Gluconacetobacter diazotrophicus PA1 5: one gene and its partners. The protein of the gene in region 2 interacts with the protein of the main gene of each other region in a pairwise test. Links are inferred from orthologs where the notes say so. Each region holds a gene or a part of one and is shown on either strand. Other genes may lie near its edges.

Evidence for each region.
Region 1: the proteins of GDI_RS02465 (region 2) and GDI_RS10825 interact in binary tests that used the Escherichia coli proteins (3 or more experiments, as listed by UniProt). The link is inferred for Gluconacetobacter diazotrophicus PA1 5 from one-to-one orthologs.
Region 3: the proteins of GDI_RS02465 (region 2) and GDI_RS09920 interact in binary tests that used the Escherichia coli proteins (3 or more experiments, as listed by UniProt). The link is inferred for Gluconacetobacter diazotrophicus PA1 5 from one-to-one orthologs.

What each region holds. Positions count from the first base shown.
Region 1 is NC_010125.1:2,324,293-2,327,411, reverse strand. What follows is about bases 1-2,773. They hold GDI_RS10825 (two-component system sensor histidine kinase NtrB), read left to right. Parts: upstream 1-718; coding sequence 719-1,828; downstream 1,829-2,773. Other genes in these bases: ntrC (nitrogen regulation protein NR(I)), read left to right, coding at 1,887-2,773; dusB (tRNA dihydrouridine synthase DusB), read left to right, coding at 1-713. In the rest of the region: more of ntrC, read left to right, coding at 2,774-3,119.
Region 2 is NC_010125.1:520,001-522,990, reverse strand. It holds GDI_RS02465 (P-II family nitrogen regulator), read left to right. Parts: upstream 1-1,321; coding sequence 1,322-1,660; downstream 1,661-2,990. Other genes in the region: glnA (type I glutamate--ammonia ligase), read left to right, coding at 1,837-2,990; GDI_RS02470 (aminotransferase), read right to left, coding at 1-1,069. UniProt on the Escherichia coli protein: P-II indirectly controls the transcription of the glutamine synthetase gene (glnA). P-II prevents NR-II-catalyzed conversion of NR-I to NR-I-phosphate, the transcriptional activator of GlnA. When P-II is uridylylated to P-II-UMP, these events are reversed.
Region 3 is NC_010125.1:2,125,340-2,129,170, reverse strand. Bases 347-3,831 are described here. They hold GDI_RS09920 ([protein-PII] uridylyltransferase), read right to left. Parts: upstream 3,460-3,831; coding sequence 547-3,459; downstream 347-546. Other genes in these bases: mutS (DNA mismatch repair protein MutS), read right to left, coding at 3,545-3,831; GDI_RS09925 (hypothetical protein), read left to right, coding at 347-498. Also shown: more of GDI_RS09925, read left to right, coding at 73-346.

The DNA.
Region 1 (3,119 bases), 1.8 Mb from region 2 along the record:
GCCAGCAGGCGGGCTCGGCGCTGATGCGGGACGAAGCCCTGGCCGCGCGGCTGCTGGATGCCGTTGTGCGGGCCGTGGACGTGCCGGTGACGCTGAAGATGCGCATGGGCTGGGACCATGCCAGCCTGAACGCGCCGGCCCTGGCCCGCATCGCGGAACAGACGGGCATCCGCATGGTCACCGTGCATGGCCGCACGCGCCAGCAATTCTATAACGGCACCGCCGACTGGTCCTTCGTCCGGCAGGTGAAGGACGCGGTATCGCTGCCGGTGATCGTCAACGGCGATATCCAGACGGTCGACGACGCGCGGCAGGCCCTGGCGCTGTCGGGGGCGGACGGGGTGATGATCGGGCGCGGCTGCTATGGCCGGCCGTGGTTCCTGGCCCAGGTCGCGCAGGCGCTGACGACCGGCGACATCGTGCCCGACCCCGACCTGGCGACGGAAAAGGCGATCGTGCTGGATCATTACGACATGATGCTGTCGCATTTCGGCGCCCATCCCGGGCTGCGCCTGGCGCGCAAGCATGTCGCCTGGTATTCCGCCGGCCTGCCGGATTCGGCCGGATTCCGCGCCGCCATCAACCGGGTGGACCAGGCCCAGGAGGCCATCGGGATGATCTCCGCCTTCTATGACCGGCACATCGCTGCCGGTTCCCACCGCGCGCGGCGCGGCACGGCGGCGGGCGGTCAGGATGCCGCCCAGGCGGCTTGAAACCCATGGCGGCCGGCATGGCCCTCGACATGCCGCAGCCGGATGGCGCCGCGCTGCTGGACGCGATGTCGATGCCGGTGGTCCTGGTGGGGCCGGGCAATCATATCCGCTACATCAACAGCGCGGCCGAACCGTTCTTCGGCGCGTCGCGCCAGCAACTGATGCATCGGGACCTGGCGGAAATCCTGGCGGCCGACCATCCGATCTTCCTGCTGGTCGAACAGGTGCGGCGCGACGGGGTGACGACCGCCGAACATGAACTGACGCTGGACGGGCCGCGGCTGCACCGCACGGGCATTACCGTGCAGGGCACGCAACTGCCCGATGAGCCGGATTCCGTGCTGCTGACCTTTCACGATTCGTCGGCGGCGCGGCAACTCGACCGGCAACTGACCTTCCGGTCCGCGGCGCGCAGCGTGTCCGGCATGGCCGCCATCCTGGCGCACGAGGTCAAGAATCCCCTGTCCGGCATCAGGGGGGCGGCGCAGTTGCTGGAAAGCTCGGTGGCCGAGGGCGACCGGGAACTGGCGGTGCTGATCCGGGACGAGGCCGACCGGATACGCGACCTGGTCGAGCGCATGGAAATGTTCAGCGACAAGCCGCTGGAACGGCGCCCGGTGAACATTCATCGCGTGCTCGAACGCGTGCGCATGCTGGCCGAGCAGGGATTCGCCGGCAACATCCGGATCGTCGAGGATTACGATCCCTCGCTGCCGCCGGTCTGGGGCAATCGCGACCAGTTGGTGCAGGTGCTGCTGAACCTGGTGAAGAACGCGGCCGAGGCCATCGCATCGGACGGGCAGGGGGGGGAAATCACCCTCGGCACGTCCTACCGGCACGGGGTGCGGCTGGCGGTGCCGGGGATGGAACATCGCGTCGAACTGCCGCTGGTGGTGTCGGTCCGCGATACCGGGCCCGGCATTCCCGACAGCATCCGGCCCCATCTGTTCGAACCCTTCCTGACGACGAAGACCAGCGGAAGCGGCCTGGGACTGGCCCTGGCGGGCAAGATCATCGACGACCATGGCGGCGTGATCGAAATCGACAGCCGCCCCGGCCGCACCGAGGTCCGCCTGCACCTGCCCATGGTGGCCGAAGGCAGGACCCTTCCCTGACCGCCGGCCGGACGCCGCCCCCAGCCCTTAGCCCCGATTCAAGAGACTGACCTATCGCATGCCCCTGCCGACCGTCCTTGTCGCCGACGACGACCGTTCCATCCGCACCGTCCTTAGCCAGGCGCTGGGGCGCGCGGGCTATCAGGTGCGCGTCACCGCCCATGCCGCGACCCTGTGGCAATGGGTCGAGGAGGGCGAGGGCGACCTGGTCATCACCGACGTGGTGATGCCCGACGAAAACGGCCTTGACCTGATTCCGCGCATCAAGCGGGCCCGGCCCGACCTGCGCGTGGTGGTCATGAGCGCGCAATCCACCCTGATGACCGCCGTCAAGGCGACCCAGCGCGGCGCGTTCGAGTACCTGCCCAAGCCCTTCGACCTGAAGGAGCTGCTGTCGGTGGTCGCGCGCGCGCTGGCGTCGCCGGCCGGCGCCCTGGCCGAACCCGCGCCGGTCGATACGGACGAACGCATGCCGCTGATCGGCCGGTCGATGGTGATGCAGGACATCTATCGCATCATCGCGCGACTGACGACGTCGGACCTGACGGTGATGATCAATGGCGAGAGCGGCACCGGAAAGGAACTGGTGGCGCGCGCCCTGCACGATTACGGCCGCCGGCGCGGCGGGCCCTTCGTCGCCGTCAACATGGCGGCGATCCCGCGCGAACTGATCGAGAGCGAGCTGTTCGGCCATGAGCGCGGCGCGTTCACCGGGGCCACCAGCCGCAATCCCGGCCGCTTCGAACAGGCCGCCGGGGGCACCCTGTTCCTGGACGAGATCGGGGACATGCCGCCCGAGGCCCAGACGCGCCTGCTGCGCGTGCTGCAGGACGGCGAGTTCACCACCGTGGGCGGCCGCCAGCCGATCCGCGCGAATGTCCGCATCATCGCCGCCACCCATCGCGACCTGCGCCAGGCGATCCGCACCGGATCGTTCCGCGAGGACCTGTTCTATCGCCTGAACGTGGTGCCCATCCGCCTGCCGCCCCTGCGCGAGCGGGCCGAGGACATCCCCCTGCTGGCCCGCCACTTCCTGGACCGCTGCCGCGAGGACGGCCTGCCGGGCAAGATTCTGGACGACGGCGCGGTGGAACGGCTCCAGGCCAGCCGCTGGCCGGGCAATGTGCGCGAACTGGAAAACCTGATGCGCCGGCTGGCGGCCCTGTACCCGCAGGAGACGATCACCGCCGACCTGATCGATTCCGAACTGGCCGAAACGCTGCACGAGCAGGGCGCCGATACGCCGGACCTGCGCGAGCAGGAACCGCTGGCCGACGCCGTGGCCCGCCAT
Region 2 (2,990 bases):
TGTCGGTACCATAGAAGGCCGAGACCGGAATCGCCGTGACCCGGCACCGTTCGGTCAGGGCACGGCAGAACGCCACGTCGTCCCCCGCGAAACCGGTCGAGCGGATATCCGCCACGATGAAATAGCTGCCGTCGCACGGCAGCACGTCGAAGCCGGCGGCGCGCAGCCCGTCGGACAACAAGTCGCGCTTGGCCTGCATGTCGGCGGCAAGGGTGGTGAAATAATCCGTATCCTTGTCCAGCCCCACCGCGACCGCGCGCTGCAGGTTCGGCGGCGTGGTGAAGGTCAGAAGCTGGTGCGCCTTGGCGACGGTCGCGGCGATGGCGGCCGGCGCGGTGACATAGCCGACCTTCCATCCGGTCAGCGAGAAGCTCTTGCCCGCGCTGCCGATGCGCACGCAACGCGGGCGCATGCCCGGCAGGGTCATCAGCGGGATATGGCGCGCACCGCCGAATGTCAGGTGCTCGTACACCTCGTCACAGATCGCATAGACCTGGTGGCGCGCCACCAGGTCGGCGATGAAGGCCAGTTCGTCCGGGCCGAAGACCTTGCCCGTCGGGTTCATCGGGGAATTGAGCATGATTGCCTTGGTCCTGGGCCCGAAAGCCGCCGCCAGTTCGGCACGCGGCAGGGACCAGTCCGGCGGTGTCAGGCGCACCGGCCGCGCCACGGCACCCAGCGCGCGGATCACCGGCAGGTAGGTGTCATAGAGCGGTTCCAGCACCACGACCTCATCCCCCGGATCGACCATCGCCATCAGCGAGGCCGCCAGGGCCTCGGTCGCGCCGGAGGTCACGATCACCTCGGTCGCCGGATCGACCGACAGGCCATAGAATCGCGCGTTCGACCGCGCGACCGCCGTCCGCAGTTCCGGGACCCCGGTCAGGGGCGGATACTGGTTGCGGCCGTCGCGCAGGGCCGCCGCCGCGGCTTCGATCAGATCGGCCGGTCCTTCGGTGTCCGGGAAGCCCTGGCCCAGATTGATGGCGTCATGCCGCGCCGCCAGCGCCGACATGACGGTGAAGATCGTCGTCGGCAGGCCGGACAGCATGCTGTTCAGCGATTTCATGAACATCCTTCCTTCGGACCCGTCCTGTGGGCCCTTCCCTGCTGCGATCCGTGCTGCAATCCGCCGGCCATGCGCAGATGTGCGTAAAATGCCGGCCTTTTGCAATCCGATCCGATTGCCCGAAAGCGCAACCCGTGCAACGGTGTCAGGTACGGGCGGCCCGCGGCGCCCACGGGATCGGGCGGGCGGCCCGGGCGTGTGCACATCGCTGCCCCGGGATTTCGGGGCTGCCCGGGGACATGACGACGCGGCATGAAAAAGATCGAGGCCATCATCAAGCCCTTCAAGCTGGACGAGGTGAAGGACGCCCTTCACGAGATCGGCCTGATGGGCATCACGGTGACCGAGGCCAAGGGATTCGGCCGCCAGAAAGGCCACACCGAACTGTATCGCGGCGCCGAATACATCGTCGATTTCCTGCCGAAGGTGAAGCTGGAGATCGTCTGCGCCGACAACTTGGTGGACCGCGCCGTCGAGACGATCATGGCCGCCGCGCGCACCGGGCGCATCGGTGACGGCAAGATCTTCATCCTGCCGGTGGAAGACGTCATCCGCATCCGCACCGGAGAGCACGGCGAGGAGGCCATCTGACCCGCCGCGCCACCATCCCCTTCCCGGCCGACGGAGACCGGTGCCCCCGTGGACACCGGCATGCTTCCGATAGCCGGTGCCGGGGTCCGTATGTCCTATCGACAACGGCGCCCCAGTCTCGTAACCGTTTCACCGCCGTGTCGTTCGGCATCCCAAGTTAAGGCAGGTAATCAGCAATGGCGAAAAAAGCCCCGAGTTCAGCTCCGACCACGACTCCGTCCCCATCGGCGGAGGCTGTTGCCAAGGTATTCAGCCTGATCCAGGAACATTCCGTGGAACTGGTGGACCTGCGCTTCACGGACCCGCGCGGCAAGTGGCACCACACCACGCAGCATATCTCGACGATCGAGCAGGACACGTTCCGCGACGGCTTCATGTTCGACGGATCGTCCATCGTCGGCTGGAAGGCCATCAACGAGAGCGACATGGTGCTGCTGCCCGACCCGACGACGGCGGTCATGGACCCGTTCTCGGCGAAGCCGCAGCTGATCCTGATCTGCGACATCATCGAGCCCTCGACCGGGCAGTTCTACAACCGCGACCCCCGCGCCACCGCCAAGCTGGCCGAGGCCTACCTGAAGTCCACCGGCCTGGGCGACACGGCGTTTTTCGGTCCGGAAGCCGAATTCTTCGTCTTCGACAGCGTCAAGTTCGGCACGGGCCCGAATTTCGGCATCTACCAGCTTGACAGCATCGAGGGGCCCGGCGCCTCGCTGAAGGACTATCCCGAGGGCAACATGGGCCATCGCCCGACGGTGAAGGGCGGCTATTTCCCCGTCCCGCCGGTCGACAGCGAAAACGACCTGCGCGCCGAGATGCTGTCCACGATGGGCGAGATGGGCCTGCCGATCGAAAAGCATCACCACGAGGTCGCGCAGTCGCAGCACGAGTTGGGCACCAAGTTCGCGACGCTGGTGAAGTCCGCCGACTTCATGCAGATCTACAAATACTGCGTGCACAACGTCGCCCATTCCTACGGCAAGTCCGCGACGTTCATGCCGAAGCCGATCTATGGCGACAACGGATCGGGCATGCACGTCCACCAGTCGATCTGGAAGAGCGGCAAGCCGGTCTTCGCCGGCAACGGCTATGCCGACCTGTCGGACCAGGCGCTGTATTACATCGGCGGCATCATCAAGCACGCCAAGGCGCTGAACGCCTTCACCAACCCGTCGACCAATTCCTACAAGCGCCTGATCCCGGGCTTCGAGGCGCCGGTGCTGCTGGCCTATTCGGCGCGCAACCGCTCGGCGTCCTGCCGCATCCCGTATGCGACCAGCCCGAAGGCCAAGCGCGTCGAGGTCCGCTTCCCCGACCCGACCGCCAACCC
Region 3 (3,831 bases), 1.6 Mb from region 2 along the record:
CCCATCAGTCACGATTACTGGACACTCTCGGCCGTCGTCTTATGCTGATCGGAGTAAAGGAAAGGATCGACAATGCGGGTCAGCAGCACGTCCTCGATCATTGTTCATCTGGTCCAGAACAGTTCCGCATCGTCCCAGACCCTTTTAAATAACAGCCCGTCCACTCCGACAACGTTCAGCGACATGAGCCCTCAGGAGATGGAGGCTGCCCGGGAGCAGTTGACCCGGGAGGGGAAGATCACACTCCATCAAAGTGGCGAAATGGCTTTGATGGATGGATATGCGTTGGAAGGCGTCAACGGCGGGAAACTGGTGAGCGGATCATCGAACATGTATTCGATGATTGATAACCTGATTTCCTACCAAGAGAAAAACGGTATCGGCGACGTGCAGGGAGACATCGCATCCCTAAAATCTCTGCGTTCGATTCTTGAAGAATATGACAAAAACAATCAGATCACCGCGTCGATGGCTTCCGAAACAGCCCTTAACGAATAAAAGTCTTTTTGCTTCTTTTTCTTCAGAAAAAGAAGCCTTCGCTTTCCCCTACGCGATCAGCGATTCCGCCGGCGGCCCGATTTCGCTGGTCATGGCTTCCTCGGCCTGGCGCAGGCCGTGCAGCAGGGCTTCGCGGATTTCGCCCAGGCGTCGCTCGTCAGTGATCTTCAGGCCGAACAGGTCCTTGACGTAGAACACGTCCACCGCGCGTACGCCGTAGGTCGTGATATGGGCCGAGGCGATCTGCAATTTGTGGTCGCTGATCGCCTGGGTCACGTCATGCAGCAGGCCGGGGCGGTCGCGGCCGTTGATTTCGATGACCGTGTAGGTGTTCGATGCCCGGTTGTCGATCACCACGCGGGGTGGCACGTGGATCGCGCGCATGCGCCGCCCATAGCGCATGCGGCCGGCGCTGACGATTTCCTTGGGAATGTCCACCCGGCCGGACAGCGCCTGTTCGACCAGCGCCGACAGGCGGGCCAACTGGTGCGGTTCCTCGAACGCCTCGCCGCCCGCGTCCTGAATCCAGAACGTGTCCAGCGCCATGCCGTTGATCAGCGTGTGGATGCGGGCATCGACGATCGACGCCCCCGCGATCGCCAGCGCGCCGGCCATGCGCGAGAACAGGCCGGGATGGTCGGCGGTGTAGATCGTGACCTCGGTCACGCCACGGGCGGGCAGGGGCTGGGTTTCGACCGTCAGCGGGGCCTTGTGCCGTTCGGCCTCGCGAATCAGCTCGGCATGGCGGGCGTGGGTGTCCTGGTCGAAGGACAGCCAGTAGCTGCCATAGCCCAGGCCCAGGAAATGATCGATGTCCGCGCGCTTGAACCCGTCATCTTCCAGGATCTCGGCCGCCGCGTCCTTGGCGCGGGCCACGCGCACGTCGCGTTCGGTGGTGGCCAGGCCGCCCTCCAGCACCTCGGCCACGCGCATGTACAGCTCGTGCAGCAGGGTGGCCTTCCAGGCATTCCACACGCGCGGGCTGACGGCGCGCATGTCCACGATGGTCAGCAGCAGCAGCAGCCGCAGGCGCTCGGGCGACTGGATGGTGTCGGCCAAGTCCAGGATGGTCTTCGGGTCGTCGATGTCGCGCTGGAAGGCCGTGTGGCTCAGCAGCAGGTGATGCAGCACCAGCCAGGATACGGTTTCGGTCTCCTCGCCGGTCAGGCCCATTTCCGGGCAGACATCCAGCGCGATTTCCGACCCCAGTTCGGAATGGTCGCCGCCGCGTCCCTTGGCGATGTCGTGCAGCAGGATGGCCATGTAGAGGGCCCGCCGCGATTGCAGGTTGCGCGCCAGGTCGTACGCCTGCGGAATTTCGTCGGCCATGGCGCCATGTTCGATCCGGCCGAAGATGCGGATGGCCTCGATCGTGTGCTCGTCGACCGTGAACACGTGATAGGTGTCGAACTGCATCTGGCCGACGATGCGCGACCAGTCGGGCATCAGCCGCCCCATGATCCCGGTTTCGTTCAGGATATGCAGCCAGTAGGCGTTGCCTTGGCGGCGGTCCTGCGCGGTGGCGTGGAAGCTGGGGACCTCTTCGCCGGCCGCGTTCTCGGCCTCGGCGCTATGGGGCGGGCGGCCGATGCGCTCCGGCGGGGTGCCGCACAGCAGTTCCAGGAAGATGCGCGCGGCCTCGGGGTCGCCGCGCAGGCTGGCGGCCCGCCGTTCCCAGCGGATCAGCTGGTGCATGGCCAGCGGGTGGATGGGCAGCTTGCGGGTGCGCGCCCATTCGAGCAGCCGCATCATCTGGATCGGCTCGGCATCGAACGAGGTGCCGCGTTCCGGCAGGATCTGGCCGTCCAGGACGGTGAAGCCCGCGTCGCGCATCGCGCTGTCGGCTTGCGGCGCGTTGGCCGCCGGGCCCAGCGCCTGGCGCATCACGGCGGGTTCCAGCACGTGGGTCAGGCGCATGACCTCGCGCACCGTCAGGAAATAATGGCGCATGAAGCGCTCGACGCCCACCTGGCGCCCATGGCGGGTGTAGCCCATGCGCGCGCCGACCACGGGCTGCACGTCGAAGGTCAGGCGCTCCTCCGCCCGGCCCGAGATGTAATGCAGGTGCAGCCGGACGCTCCACAGGAAGTCCCAGGACCGGCGGGCGCGCTTGGCCTCCTGCTCGGTCAGCAGGCCCAGGCGGCTGAAGCCCGGTGCCAGCAGGTCGGATACATGGCGCGTGCCGAACGTGTAGCGGCACATCCAGTACAGGGTCTGCAGGTCCCGCAGGCCGCCGCGCCCTTCCTTCACGTTCGGTTCGACCAGATAGGGACTGTCGCCGAAGCGGTTATGGCGCGCCGTGCGTTCCTTGTGCTTGTCCGAGATGAAGCGCGCGGCCCCGGCCTCGACGCAGGCGACGATGTACCGGGCCTCGAACATGGCGAACAGCGACGCGTCGCCGGCCAGCAGCCGGGCGTCCAGCAATGTGGTGCGGACGGTGGTGTCGGCCTCGGCCTCGGCAATGCATTGCGCGATGGAGCGCGTGGCGTGCCCGACCTTCAGCCCCAGGTCCCACAGGAAATACAGGATGTATTCCACCACGCGGCTGACGTCGGCCGAGGGTTCGTCGGTCGTCAGGAACAGCAGGTCGATATCGCTGAACGGCGCCAGCATGCCGCGCCCGTATCCCCCCGTCGCGGTGACCGCCAGGCTGCGTGCCCCAGGCCCGATCGAGCCGGCCAGCGCGTGGTCCAGTGTGAAATCGACCAGGGTGCGGATCATGCCGTCGGTGTGCAGTGCCAGTTGCTTGGCGGCCGACGTGCCATGCAGGCGATGGGCCTCGAATTCCTCGCGCACCGATGCCTGGAACCGGGCGAGATGGCGGCGGAACAGCGCGATGGCCTGCTCGCGCGGTACGGCCGCGCCGTCCTCGGGGGAAAGGAGCGATGCCGCGAGGCTGGTGGTCAGGTCCCTGACGGCCGAGGGGGTGGAAGCCTGGGAGGGGGAAGACGGGGTCGACATCGCGGGGGGATCGATTTCCTGCATGGGCGTGGGGCCGGACGGAGGTCGGCCTTCCATTCTATCCGTTCTATCCGTGGTCCAGATGTCAGGATTCTTCAAGCATCAGTTTCTTGATCGCGTAGACCATGTCCAGCGCCGTGCGCGGCGTCAGCTCGTCGGGGTCGAGCTGTTCCAGCATCCGCCGCACCGGTTCGGGCACGCCCGGATCGGGTTCTTCGGCAGGCGGGGTGCTATCCGCCGGGGCGAACAGCGGCAGGGGCCTGGCGCCCACCGCGCGTTCCTTCTCCAGTCCCGCCAGCAGCCGCGCGGCGCGGCGGACAACCGGTTCCGGCACGCCGGCCAGCCGGGCCACGTGCACGCCCCAGCTTCGGC